DNA from 2 places in the Paenibacillus sp. 8b26 genome. Region 2 is predicted to be linked to the other one. Evidence: predicted binding sites of a transcription regulator. Region 2 holds the regulator's gene; the other holds the start of a gene.

Region 1 (7,209 bases), 980 kb from region 2:
GTTCAGCCACTTTCGCTTTAACAGCCTCACCAACTGCTTCGTCCACTTTAACAACAGGCTTTTTGAGCAGTTCAGACAAACGCACGCCAGCAGGAGTCAGACGCATGGATTCAACAACCTGACCTTTTGGACGTCCAAAGTGACTTGCCAAAATAACTTTTGCACCTTTTTCAATCAGGTAGTTAATCGTTGGCAAGGTTTCACGAATACGCTTGTCATCCGTAATTTTACCGTCCTCAACCGGAACGTTAAAATCTACACGAACAAACACCCGTTTTCCATTCAGTTCTATATCACGTACGCTCTTTTTGTTCATCTCCATATTCCTCCGCACCCTTTTAATTTTACGAAACAGGAATTTAAGGCACATTTTGATATATAAAGAGCGGAAACAATGACCTGTTTCCGCTCTATGATGTTGCGCGATAAGACTGTTCTTATTTAGCCAATTTAGCGAAGTATTCCAACGTACGGATCAATTGTGCAGTGTAGGACATTTCATTGTCATACCAAGCTACAGTTTTCACCAGTTGTTTGTCGCCAACAGTCAGGACTTTAGTTTGAGTTGCATCAAACAAAGAACCGAAAGTGATACCTTTGATGTCGGAAGAAACGATTTGATCTTCAGTGTAGCCGTAAGTTTCAGCATCGGAAGCTTCTTTCATCGCAGCGTTGATTTCTTCAACAGTTACGTTTTTCTCCAGAACAGTTACCAGCTCAGTCAGGGAACCAGTTGCTACTGGTACACGTTGAGCCGCACCATCCAGTTTACCCTTCAGTTCAGGAATTACCAGACCGATGGCTTTAGCAGCACCAGTTGTGTTAGGAATGATGTTTTCAGCTGCTGCGCGAGCACGACGGAAGTCACCTTTAGCATGTGGAGCATCCAAAGTGTTTTGGTCGCCAGTGTAAGCATGAATTGTAGTCATCAGGCCTTCAACGATACCAAATTTGTCTTGCAGTGTTTTGGCCATAGGAGCCAGGCAGTTCGTTGTGCAAGAAGCACCGGAGATTACAGTTTCAGTACCGTCCAGAATTTCATGGTTTACGTTGTAAACGACAGTTTTCATGTCGCCAGTAGCTGGAGCGGAGATAACAACTTTTTTAGCGCCGCCTTTCAAATGTTTCTCAGCAGCTTCTTTAGTTGTGAAGAAACCTGTGCATTCCAGAACGATATCTACGCCCAGGTCTCCCCAAGGCAGTTCTTCAGGGTTGCGGTTAGCCAAAACTTTAACTTCTTTACCGTTAACTTTGAAGAAGCCATCGTGTACTTCTACTTCTCCTTGGAAAGTACCTTGTGTTGTATCATATTTCAACAGATGTGCCAACATTTTGGAATCTGTCAAGTCATTGATTGCTACTACTTCAATACCTTCCACGTTTTGAATCCGGCGGAAAGCAAGGCGTCCAATACGTCCGAAACCGTTAATACCAACTTTAACTGTCATGAGTGAGTTCCTCCCAAAGTTCGTTTAGTTTAGTTTATATATTCAAGACAGACCCGAAAGCCCGTCAAGACAACACAATTCATAAATCTTTAACCATTCAAATAATGGCTTACAATTTCAGCAGCAGCGCCTTCGTCGGTGACAAGAATATCTTCCTGCCCGAAACGCAGCACTGCATGAATAGCGGCCGCCTTGCTCTTACCTCCAGCTACGCCTAGAACCGTCTCGGTACGCCTGATATCCTCCAAACGGAGTCCAAGCGTCAGCATTTTGTGAACAACGACGCCGTCTTCGTTAAAATAATAGCCAAACGATTCGGCAACCGCGCCCTCACTGCTGATCTGGGCAAAGGTTTCGGGGTCAAGCTTGCGTCTGCGTGCCATCGCTATGGCGTTGCCTATCCCGTGAATGATGATCCGACTCTCTCGAATCAGGCTCAATATATCCTGAATATTCGTATCTTCAAGCAGGGAGTTGTAAGCATGATTGCTGAGCAAATCCGGTACATGGAGCAGACGGTATTGTGAGCCGACCTTACGAGCCATTGTGGAAGCAATTGTGTTCGCCTGCATTTCCATGCTTTCTCCCAAACCCCCACGTGCCGGTACGAACCATCCGCCCTTAAGTGGGCCATTAGCAGGTAGTGTCAGTTGGTCCGCCACGTCGGCAATCGTCGTGCCACCTGTTACGGCGACCACATCCTCGTCGTCCATAACGCCCAGCAGCGCTTTTGCCCCAGCACGGCCCAGCTCCTGCTTCGTTAAAGGAGAAGCATCCGAATCCCCTGGAACGACAACCACCTTCCTCAAACCATAGGCTTGGCGAATCTGATCCTCCAATTGGGACAGGCCGAACAAGTTGTTCGCAATCGGCTCCAGCTGTTCCAGCAGATCCAGTCCTGCTTTGCTCACCTTCATGCCCACACTCTCAATCTCAATCAGCCCTTGGGCTTTAAGAAGATCGGTTTCGGCGCGCAACACGCGCTCGGTCATGTTTAGTGAAGCCGCCAGCGTTCTGCGTCCAATAACATCGGACAGCATAATCTGATGCAGGATTGTGTACCTTTTTTTCAAAACATCCATGAGGTCGGGCAGAAGCTGCTTCTGTATTTCTAATATCTTTCGCATGCTTTCCACTCCCGCACACTTCTAAGTTCTGTCTCTAATGCTATATCACTAACTGGTCTTAAAACGTCCCGGGTTAACTTTTTAAGTCCCACGTATATCTTAACCAATATTTGCTCTACATGCAAGTCTATCTGAACCTATATTTCTCAACTTTTTATGTGAATATGCGCACGTAATAAAAGCTTGCAATTCAATGCTGTATATCATATAATCAACTTTGTTTCCAATTAGCTGTGCGCCCGTGGTCCAACGGATATGACGTAGGCCTCCGGAGCCTGAGATCGAGGTTCGATTCCTCGCGGGCGCGCCATTTTCAATGAGTGTTTAAATGCTTCTATATACTATTTTAACCAACTAGAGCGCAGAGGGCTCTTTTTTTTGACCATTAGTTTGACTTTCTTTGACTTTTTGTTTGAAATTGTTTATCATGTGGTTAATACGGTAACAGTTTATAAATAGGGACGTGTAATCGGCATGTCCACCAAATCCATTAACGATATTAAAGGGAGGTTTTTTGACGTGAGCTATGTTCCTATGGTAGTAGAACAAAGTAACCGCGGCGAACGCGCCTATGACATTTATTCCAGACTGTTGAAGGATCGCATTATTTTGTTGGGCTCGGACGTCAATGACGTTGTAGCCAACTCTATTATTGCGCAAATGCTGTTTTTGGCTGCCGAAGATCCTGAAAAAGACATTCACTTGTATGTTAACAGCCCTGGCGGTTCGATCACAGCCGGTATGGCCATTTTCGATACGATGCAATATATTAAACCTGACGTGTCTACGATTTGTGTAGGTATGGCGGCTTCCATGGGTGCGTTCTTGCTGAACGCAGGTGCCAAGGGCAAACGTTTTGCTTTGCCAAACAGCGAGATTATGATTCACCAACCGCTGGGTGGCGCACAAGGTCAAGCAACGGATATTGAAATCCGCGCCCGCCGCATTCTGAAAATGCGCGACAAATTGAACCGCATTCTCGCAGATCGCACAGGCCAACCACTGGAGCGCATTGAAAAAGACACAGACCGTGACTATTTTATGTCCGCAGATGATGCCAAGGAATACGGTATTATTGATAAAGTGCTAACTAGCTCCTCTCCAGAAGGTGTATAAGAGAACGAATTATTGCCTCTGAATAGCTGGTAAACCAAAAAAGCTGCCCCGGATGATTGTATCCGGTAGGCAGCTTTTTTTTGGGTTTACTGTTCTTTTGGGTATAAATAATCCAAATGATTCATTTGTACTATTCATTCTGTCCAGCAAAAGGCTTGCTGCCTTGAGGCAACAATTGACCAAACGAATAAGTGAACTCAGGAATACCATACGCATAAGGCCCATACTCATACAAGTCAAACACAATCGTCACACCGCTATTCGTTACATAAAAATTCGGATTAGCCGCAATATCCTTGAAGCCACCAAAACCGCCTTCATTCACCATTGGACCATTAATTTTTTTCTTCAGGTCGCTATTAAGAAACTGTTTGTAATTAGGATTAGCCTTCAGCACGTCAGACAATTGCAGCAATTTCCCATCAGCGAGTGAGAACGTATATCCTTTACGGGCCGTCATACCATGAGCACCAGCCGTATCGGAGTAATCCTCCATAATGATGCTCAAAATCCCTTGTTGGTTATAGGCAATAGCAAAATCATTACTGAAAGTGTACGGTCTTTCTACTGTAGGTTCACCCTCTGCTACTTGCTTTTTGCCTGCTGCCAGTATTCCCTCCGCTTGCTTTTTGAGCACGCTATTAATGGCCTGCTGAGCTTCAGGGTTTAGCTGGCCACCGCTGATTTGCGGGTACTTAACCTTGTAGGAAACCTTTGCATCACTCGAAACCGGAAGAGATTGGGACGTAATCGTGATCGGATTTAGCTGACTTTTACTCAATGTTACTGTTTTCTGAGCTGCATTCCACTGAGCATCGATACCCAGATAGTCTTTCAGCAAACTCATAGGAATGTACAGCTTCCCGGCGATCTGTTTGGCGATCATACTACGCGTGCTGATTCCGTTAACATTGACATAGGGACCATCAGAGGAAGAGGACATGATGTAAAGCTTGTTGTACCCGCTGCCTACGGTATAAGTCGCTGTTTTGGCATCATAACTCACCGGAATCCCCAGGCTGTCGCGCAAAGCTGCTACGGGAATCAATGTGCTTCCGTTCACCTGAATCCCTTTGGTGACCAACGTTTTACCATTCCATTGGATAGAAACACCTGGTTGCTGTACTGTAGTCTGTTGTTTGGATGAAGCTGCCTCGATATAGGAAACAGGAACAACTACGACTCCTACTAAAATTCCCGCTGCTAGCAGTGCGGAGCCCCATTTTTTTGTATGCTTGTTCATATGTAGTATTCCTCCTGTTTTAGATGTGTACTGTGTATTGATTACTTTACTTATTATATCTATACCCCAATGTTCGTTGTTTACAATCTGTACACTCTCCGATTTCAATCTGTACATCTAGGGGGCCCAGCTATTACAGACTCATTACAAAATAGTTTCGACATATAAAAAAGCCAGCAAGTCATCCTGCAAATAAAGCAGGACGCTTGTAGCTTCGTTATAATCTGTACTAGTTCAATTCGTATTGTGCCGATACTTGGACCTTCACAGTCACTTGACCGGATTGTATTTCTGTTCCGCCGCCTGTATCCAAGAGCGCTTTACTCATAGCAGCCTCACGTTGTGTGAAGATTTGGGCATCTCCCCCATCTACTGTTACGTTCAGGAGAGTTCCAAGCCCTCGTTTGGTTGCCTTCGCTACAGCATTCGCTTTGGATTGAGCATTTCCCAACGCCTTTGCAATGGCTTCTTCTTCATAAGCTGAAGAGTTCTCTACTGAAAAACGCACGTTATCCACGTTGTTCGCTCCAGACTGTGTGGCCCCATCCAGCAATTGACCGATTTTATCCAAATCACGGTATTTAACGGAAAGTGTATGGTTGGCAATATAGCCTTTAAGCTTCTGTCCAGCTTTTTCGTCGTAGGTATAGTTAGGCTGCACGTAGAACTGGCTCGTCTGAATGTCGTCCGCACTGATGCTCCACTTTTCTTTCAGCAGTTGTGTGACCTTACTTATTTTAGCGGCGTTGGCTTTTTGGGCAGCGGCTGCTGTATTTCCTTCAGATTGTACGCCAATGGATAGATAGGCAATATCGGGTTTAACCAATACTTCCCCGCTGCCACTCACATTAATTACACTGCTTACCGTCGTAGATGTTGACGCGGCATAGGCGCGATCTGCTCCTGTCCATAATCCTCCCGCTACTACTCCTGCCAATAATGCTCCTGCCAGAACTGCTGTATTTGCAGCTTTTGTCCAATGTTTCATCATATTCGCCCTCTTTTCTTGATGATGTGTGTACCTTCCAGACGGAAACAAAGGGAAAAGGTTGCAGTTAGGCACCATATTTCCGAACAGAGTACCACCACAGGATGTAAATCACTTGTAGCTTGGGCCAAACACAGCAGTGGTATTAAAGAGACCCCCATTGGAGCAGCCCAGCAGGGGATTGACCACTCTGTTTTTCCGGATACAAAAAAAGCCCCCAAAGGGGCTTTTCACTAAGAGCTTTACCATATCACAAAGCAGATGTTTGTTTATTGATTTTCTAGCTCTACTTTACTAACCAGACTTACTAAAGCGTTTACAGCCTGCTCGGCGTCCGCACCTTCAGCACTAATGTTAATTTCAGTACCTGTACTGATGGCAAGGCTCATAATACCCATAATACTCTTGGCATTAACCTTTTTGTCTTCTTTTTCCACAAAAATCTCAGATGAATATTTATTCGCTTCCTGTACGAACAACGCAGCAGGTCTGGCGTGCAGTCCTGTTTTCAAGCGTACGACTACCGGATGTTTTGACATGTCAGCTTACCCCCTCATCAAATAAATCTGGACACTACTTACTCCATTTTATTTATCACATTATAACATTAACCCGGGACAGACACTAGAAAAAAAACTAAAAAAACCGGAGCAGAAGCCCCACAGACACTCCTTTTATGGAATCAGGCCGTTTTCTCCCCTGATTTTGTCAGCCATCTCGTCAATTTTGCGAAGACGATGATTTACACCCGATTTACTCACGACCCCTTTGAGCATTTCCCCGACTTCTTTCAAATTCAAATCAGGATGAGCGAGACGTATTTCCGCCACCTCCCGCAGCTTATCTGGCAGCGTATCCAGCCCGACTTCCCTCTCCAGCAACTTGATATTCTCAATTTGCCGGACAGCAGCTCCAATCGTCTTATTCAGATTAGCCGTTTCGCAATTAACAATCCGGTTCACGGAATTTCGCATATCGCGCATGATGCGGACATCCTCGAATTTGAACAAAGCCTGATGCGCACCAATGATGCTGAGTAGCTCAATGATCTTTTCGCCTTCCTTGATGTAGAGAATAAAGCCTTTTTTTCGCTCAATGCAGCGGGCATTCAGATGAAACTCATTCGCCAGATCGACCAGCGCCTGGCAATGCTCCTCATACATCGAGGAAATCTCCAGATGGTAAGACGATCCCTCCGGATTGTTCACAGAGCCGCCTGCCATAAAAGCGCCACGCAAATAAGCCCGCTTACAACAGTTTTTCCGAATGATATCCCGATTAATCCCG
Region 2 (7,209 bases):
AGGTAGCGAAATTCCTTGTCAGGTAAATTCTGACCCGCACGAATGGCGTAACGACTTGGGCGCTGTCTCAACGAGAGATCCGGTGAAATTTTAATACCTGTGAAGATGCAGGTTACCCGCGACAAGACGGAAAGACCCCATGGAGCTTTACTGCAGCTTGATATTGAATTTGGGTACGATCTGTACAGGATAGGTGGGAGCCTAAGAGACTTGAGCGCCAGCTTGAGAGGAGGCATCCTTGGGATACCACCCTGATCGTATCTAGGTTCTAACTTGGTACCGTGATCCGGTACGAGGACAGTGTCAGGTGGGCAGTTTGACTGGGGCGGTCGCCTCCTAAAGAGTAACGGAGGCGCCCCAAGGTTCCCTCAGAATGGTTGGAAATCATTCGAAGAGTGCAAAGGCAGAAGGGAGCTTGACTGCGAGACCTACAAGTCGAGCAGGGACGAAAGTCGGGCTTAGTGATCCGGTGGTACCGCATGGAAGGGCCATCGCTCAACGGATAAAAGCTACCCTGGGGATAACAGGCTTATCTCCCCCAAGAGTCCACATCGACGGGGAGGTTTGGCACCTCGATGTCGGCTCATCGCATCCTGGGGCTGAAGTAGGTCCCAAGGGTTGGGCTGTTCGCCCATTAAAGCGGTACGCGAGCTGGGTTCAGAACGTCGTGAGACAGTTCGGTCCCTATCTGTCGTGGGCGTAGGAAATTTGAGAGGAGCTGTCCTTAGTACGAGAGGACCGGGATGGACGTACCGCTGGTGTACCAGTTGTTCCGCCAGGAGCACCGCTGGGTAGCTATGTACGGAAGGGATAAGCGCTGAAAGCATCTAAGCGTGAAGCCCCCCTCAAGATGAGATTTCCCAATTAGTAAGACCCCTTGAAGACGACGAGGTAGATAGGTTGGGGGTGGAAGTGCAGTAATGCATGGAGCTGACCAATACTAATCGGTCGAGGGCTTATCCTAAGATAAGATGCAATGGAGTTTCGGATCCAGTTTTCAGGGTGTAACACCTTGAAGAAAAGCGCATGGTTATTCATTCACACGATTAGTGATGAACCGAATACCCATACGGTAGAATTTGTTTTACAAATTCATGTTTGGTGGCGATAGCGGAGGGGTTCCACACGTACCCATCCCGAACACGACCGTTAAGCCCTCCAGCGCCGATGGTACTTGGACCGCAGGGTCCTGGGAGAGTAGGACGTCGCCAAGCAAAAGGAAGAAGGACCATGATCTCCTTGAGATTGTGGTTCTTTTTTTATACATTTTTACTATAACCATCTGTTCCTAAGGTTGACAGAGAACTAAGGCTTTGCGACACTCTAAAGGTGTGATCTTTTTGTGGAAGTCCAAGTATACGAGCGAGGTGACGAACTTATGGAAATCAGGCAATTACAACGTGAGGAATTTGAAGCTGCTATTGAGCTGTCTCAATATGCTTTTCAGTTTACAATGTCCCCGGAGGATCTGGAGAAATCCAAAAAGAAATTCAAACCAGAACAAACTTGGGGGATATTCGATGGAAATGACTTGAATGCAAAGCTGACTTTGTTACCGCTACAGGTATACATACAAGGTCAGATTTTTGACATGGGGGGCATCGCTGGTGTGGCAACGTGGCCGGAAAAACGGCGCGGAGGTCTGGTTTCACGCCTTTTAACGCATGCGCTTGAAGAGATGAAGGGTGCGGGGCAGAGTCTTTCTTTTTTACATCCTTTCTCCTTTGCCTTCTATCGTAAATTTGGATGGGAAACGTATATTGAATACAAAAAGTATATTATTCCGATCGATAAGTTCCCTGCCAAGCTTAAAACCGAAGGAACGGTCAAACGGGATGTGAAGGATATTTCTGATCTGGACCAAGTGTATCAAGCCTATGCTTCGCGTTATAATGGTACACTGGTACGAAACAAGGAATGGTGGCAAGAGCGGACATTAAATAAAAACTACCGGACCGCAGTGTACTACTCTGAAGCAGGCGATCCTCAGGGATATGCTTTATACAAAATTGAAGATAAGCAATTGAATTGCGACGAACTGGTATATATTAATGAAACGGCACGGCGGGCGTTGTGGACGTATTTTGTCAATCATGATTCGATGATAACCCAAGGTAAATTTATTTACATTCCGGCCGATGATAAGCTGCCATTTCTACTGGATGATCCACGAATTCAGCAGGAAACAGTGCCTTATTTTATGGGCCGTATTGTAGATGCTGCTGCTTTTGTGGAGAAATATCCTTTTGAGGCCATTGGAGAGGAAACACATTTGACCTTATATCTGACAGATCGTTATGCTCCATGGAATGAAGGAATATGGACATTGACGGTCACCGCGGAAGGGCAAGGACATTTGGACAGAGTGGATTCAAACAGTTCTTCCGAGGACGTAATAGAAGCTGACTTGAGTGTGAGTATCCAATCGCTGACCACCCTGATGCTTGGCTATCAGCGGCCTGATGATCTGTATAAGTGGAGTCGTATTACAGGGCGCAGCGAGTCTGTATCTGCATTAGAACGTGTAATACCGGTAACACAAACATTTTTGCTGGATTTTTTCTAATTGTAATGCTCTTAAATGCTCTTGAGTCTTCATTTTTTAGGGAGTCTGGCTTAAATACCTTGCATGAGGTGTGGATGATTTTAACGATATTTTTCAGAACTCTTTCCGTAAAGGGAAGAGTTTTTCTTATATTGTATAAAACATAATTAGATTGCGAAAAATGATATTGACCCCTTGGCAAAAATATATTTTGTGCTATAATGTGAATATAGTCAAAGAAAGTCAAAGTCAATGGGGCCTGTAGTGCTTCATTAGAATGGTGTGAATACGCTGAGTTTTTAGCCGTATATAATACATTGACACCAACACAGCATGAAAAGATGGACCTGATTTGTTGATAAACATCCACTGTAATCTCATGGGCGTGAGGAAAGGTGTATGATCTATTACGATTAAAGGTCACACTAGAAGCTAAACGGGATGTTTTTAAGTGAGGACGGAGGGTGAATTAGCTCCGCTACTGGCTTAGATTCGTGACTTTACCGTTTGGTTAAGTTCAATATACGGCGGACTCTGTGGAGCGTGAAATGTACTGAATATTTGCGTTTCCGTTAGTGGAGGATGATGAAATGCGCAATGTTTCCGACATTATTGAACAATATTTGAAGAGCATATTGCTGGAAAGTCCCAAAGGTTTAGTGGAAATTCAGCGTAATGATTTGGCTGACCGCTTTTCCTGCGTGCCGTCGCAAATTAATTATGTAATCAGTACCCGCTTTACGCTGGAAAAAGGCTATGTGGTGGAAAGTAAGCGCGGTGGTGGGGGATACATTCGCATTCAGCGAATTCAACTGCCCGCACAGCATGCGATCCATACCCATCTCCATCAAAGCATTGGAGAGGAAATTAGTCAATCGGCAGCGGAAGGGCTGATTTATCAGTTGGAGGAAGCTCATTTTTTAAGCAAAAGGGAAGCTGGTTTAATGAAGGCCGCTTTATCAAGGGACACATTATTGCTGAAACTTCCCTATCGTGACCAGCTACGGGCGAGGCTGCTTAAGGCTATGCTGATTTCGTTGCTGGTGGCCAGATAGCGTGTGATTCAAGATTTGGATGTAGGGATTTGTAAAAATCCTGACGCTGAAGGAGGTGCTTTTATGCTGTGCCAAGAATGTAATAAACGGCCGGCAACTTTGCATTTCACCAAAATTGTGAATGGCGAAAAGACAGAGTTTCATATTTGTGAGACGTGTGCGAAGGAAAAAGGGGAGATGATCCCTGGTACACCTAATGGCTTTTCAATTCATAGCCTATTGTCGGGTATGCTGGATTTCGAATCCAGTACAAAGAGCCAGTCGCCAGGCCATAGCGGTCCGCAGAACCTGCAATGCAAGGAGTGTGGCATGACCTATGCACAGTTCAGTAAGCTGGGACGCTTTGGGTGCCCGTCGTGCTATCAATATTTTGACAGCCGTCTGGACCCGTTGTTCAAGCGTGTGCATGGCAGTACGAGCCATGTGGGCAAGGTTCCGGTTCGCACCGGAGGTCGATTGAAGGTTAAACGGCAAATTGACGATCTGAAAAAAGAGATGCAACAACATATTGTACAGGAAGAATTCGAATCAGCCGCTGAGCTTAGGGATCAAATCAGAGAGCTTGAAAAAGAAATGACTGAAGAGTAAAGTTTGTGAAGAGTAGGAGGGGATGCGTAATGCCTAATATCCGGTTTACGGAAAAGCCGCTAAGTGATTGGATGCGTGGTGATGCTGCGGATTCAGAGATTGTCATTAGTAGCCGGGTGAGAATTGCGCGTAACTTGCAGCATCTGCCTTTTCCCATGCTTGCTACCAACCAGCAGTCGGAAGAAGCACTTCAACGCTTGACGGATATCCTTCAGTATGATGATTTAGGACGCTTTGGTACCTTTCATACCCTGAAAATATCCGAGTTGGATGAGATCGACAAGCAGGTGCTAGTTGAGAAGCATTTGATTAGCCCTAATTTGGCGAACGAATCTCGTAACGGTGCTGTTTTGATTAGCGATGATGAATCGGTTAGTGTTATGATAAACGAAGAGGATCATCTGCGTATCCAGTGCTTATATCCGGGATGTCAGGTTAGAGAAGCTTGGGAACGTGCTATGGTTATTGATGATGCATTTGAGGCGCATGTCGATTATGCATTTGATGATCGTAGAGGCTTTCTGACCAGTTGTCCGACGAATGTTGGCACAGGGATGAGAGCTTCAGTGATGATGCATCTGCCCGCATTGGTCATGACTCATCAGATTAACCGCATTTTGTCTGCTGTTTCACAGGTAGGTCTTACCGTTCGCGGTATTTATGGTGAAGGCAGCGAAGCGGTCGGCAATCTGTTTCAGGTATCCAATCAGATTACACTGGGACAAACCGAAGCGGAAATTATCGAAAATCTGCATGGCGTTGTGCTGCAAATTATAGAGCACGAACGTTCCGCCAGGGAACGGCTGATGAATGAGTCCATGCTGCGGATTACAGATCGGGTGATGCGTTCATTCGGTATTTTGTCATATGCAGCGGTACTGGATTCCAAGGAGGCCGCACAGCGGTTGTCCGATGTACGTCTTGGCGTGGACTTGGGGATTTTGGAGCGTCCATCCACCGCAGCGATGAATGAGCTGAATGTGATGACGCAACCCGGATTTCTGCAAAAAAGCTTTGGTGATAAAATGAATACCGGTGAGCGCGATATGTACCGTGCGAAGCTGATCCGGCAAAAATTAGGCACAACCCTTTAATATATAGAATGATCTGAAATACACACTGTGGAGGTGCAGGATATATGATGTTTGGAAGATTTACGGAACGCGCACAAAAAGTGCTTGCCTTGGCTCAGGAAGAAGCTGTTCGATTGGGACACAACAACATTGGCACGGAGCACATTTTGCTCGGCCTCATTCGTGAAGGTGAAGGAATTGCAGCGAAAGCCTTGATTGGTTTAGGGCTGGGACTGGAAAAAATTCAGGATGAAGTGGAAACGCTGATTGGACGCGGTCAAGAACAACCGACGAACATTGCCTATACTCCACGCGCCAAAAAGGTTATCGAGCTGTCTATGGATGAAGCTCGTAAGCTGGGCCATACCTATGTAGGTACAGAACATATTTTGCTCGGTCTTATTCGTGAAGGCGAAGGTGTAGCAGCCCGTGTACTGAATAACTTGGGTATCAGCCTGAACAAAGCACGTCAGCAAGTGCTTCAATTGCTTGGCAGCAGCGAGGCTGTTTCCAGCCATCACGGTGCTCCGGCTAATGTCAGCACACCAACGCTGGACAGCTTGGCACGTGATTTGACGGCATCTGCGAAGGAAAACAATCTGGACCCTGTCATTGGGCGTAGTAAGGAAATTGAGCGTGTAATTCAGGTGCTCAGCCGCCGTACGAAGAACAATCCGGTTCTGATCGGTGAGCCAGGGGTAGGTAAAACGGCAATTGCCGAAGGACTGGCTCAAAAAATTATTGCCAATGAGATTCCCGAAACGCTGCGTGACAAGCGTGTTATGACACTGGATATGGGTTCTGTGGTAGCAGGTACCAAATATCGTGGTGAATTTGAGGATCGTTTGAAAAAGATTATGGACGAGATTCGTCAAGCAGGAAACATCGTATTGTTCATTGATGAGCTGCATACGCTGATTGGTGCTGGTGGAGCTGAAGGTGCAATTGATGCCTCCAACATTTTAAAGCCTGCTCTGGCACGTGGCGAGCTGCAATGCATCGGTGCGACAACGCTGGACGAATACCGCAAATATATTGAGAAGGACGCTGCTTTGGAACGTCGCTTCCAGCCGATTACGGTAGATCAGCCTTCTCCAGAAGAAGCTATTCAAATTCTGTACGGCCTGCGTGACCGTTATGAAGCGCACCACCGTGTGAAAATTACGGATGAAGCCATTGAAGCGGCAGTAAAATTGTCAGATCGTTATATCACAGACCGCTTCCTGCCGGATAAAGCAATTGACCTTATTGATGAAGCAGGTTCCAAGGTAAGGCTGAATTCTTACACGGTACCGCCAAACCTGAAACAACTGGAAAACCGTCTGGAAGATATCCGTAAGGAAAAGGATTCGGCTGTACAAAGCCAGGAATTCGAAAAGGCTGCTGCACTGCGTGATACAGAGCAGAAAATTCGTGAAGAGCTAGATGTTACGAAAAACCAGTGGAAAGAGCAACAGGGACGTACAGATTCCGAAGTAACACCGGAGGATATTGCTCAGGTCGTTGCGATCTGGACAGGTGTTCCGGTCAGCAAGCTGAAAGAGGAAGAAACGCATCGTTTGCTGAATATGGAAGAGTTGTTACATGAGCGGGTAATTGGGCAGGATGAAGCAGTGAAGGCAGTTAGCCGGGCTATTCGCCGGGCACGTGCCGGGCTGAAAGATCCGAAACGTCCAATCGGCTCCTTTATTTTCCTCGGTCCAACCGGGGTTGGTAAAACCGAGCTGGCACGCGCTTTGGCTGAATCCATGTTCGGAGATGAAAATGCGGTTATCCGAATCGATATGTCCGAATACATGGAGAAGCATTCCACGTCCCGTCTGGTAGGAGCGCCTCCAGGATATGTTGGATATGAAGAAGGCGGTCAATTGACTGAGAAGGTACGTCGTAAACCTTACTCCGTCGTACTGCTGGATGAGATTGAAAAAGCACATCCAGAAGTATTCAA

What was found. The regulator CtsR, encoded in region 2, represses protease genes until heat stress. The targets are predictions, from matches to a motif close to ATGGTCAATAAAGGTCAAACA.
Region 1: a site for CtsR is predicted at 2,963-2,983, ahead of clpP (ATP-dependent Clp endopeptidase proteolytic subunit ClpP). Genes of this name have one in related genera too.

What each region holds. Positions count from the first base shown of each region.
Region 1 covers NZ_CP192445.1:3,036,671-3,043,879, forward strand. Annotated here, with positions in the region: gene ACQ4MX_RS13935 (phosphoglycerate kinase) at 1-316, opposite strand, end outside; gene gap (type I glyceraldehyde-3-phosphate dehydrogenase) at 438-1,448, opposite strand; gene ACQ4MX_RS13945 (sugar-binding transcriptional regulator) at 1,538-2,575, opposite strand; tRNA gene ACQ4MX_RS13950 (tRNA-Arg) at 2,811-2,885, shown strand; gene clpP (ATP-dependent Clp endopeptidase proteolytic subunit ClpP) at 3,095-3,691, shown strand; gene ACQ4MX_RS13960 (PdaC/SigV domain-containing protein) at 3,822-4,934, opposite strand; gene ACQ4MX_RS13965 (SIMPL domain-containing protein) at 5,164-5,922, opposite strand; gene ACQ4MX_RS13970 (HPr family phosphocarrier protein) at 6,192-6,461, opposite strand; gene whiA (DNA-binding protein WhiA) at 6,597-7,209, opposite strand, start outside.
Region 2 covers NZ_CP192445.1:4,012,859-4,020,067, forward strand. Annotated here, with positions in the region: rRNA gene ACQ4MX_RS18415 (23S ribosomal RNA) at 1-964, shown strand, start outside; rRNA gene rrf (5S ribosomal RNA) at 1,098-1,214, shown strand; gene ACQ4MX_RS18425 (GNAT family N-acetyltransferase) at 1,379-2,566, shown strand; gene ACQ4MX_RS18430 (CtsR family transcriptional regulator) at 3,136-3,600, shown strand; gene ACQ4MX_RS18435 (UvrB/UvrC motif-containing protein) at 3,664-4,188, shown strand; gene ACQ4MX_RS18440 (protein arginine kinase) at 4,218-5,282, shown strand; gene clpC (ATP-dependent protease ATP-binding subunit ClpC) at 5,327-7,209, shown strand, end outside.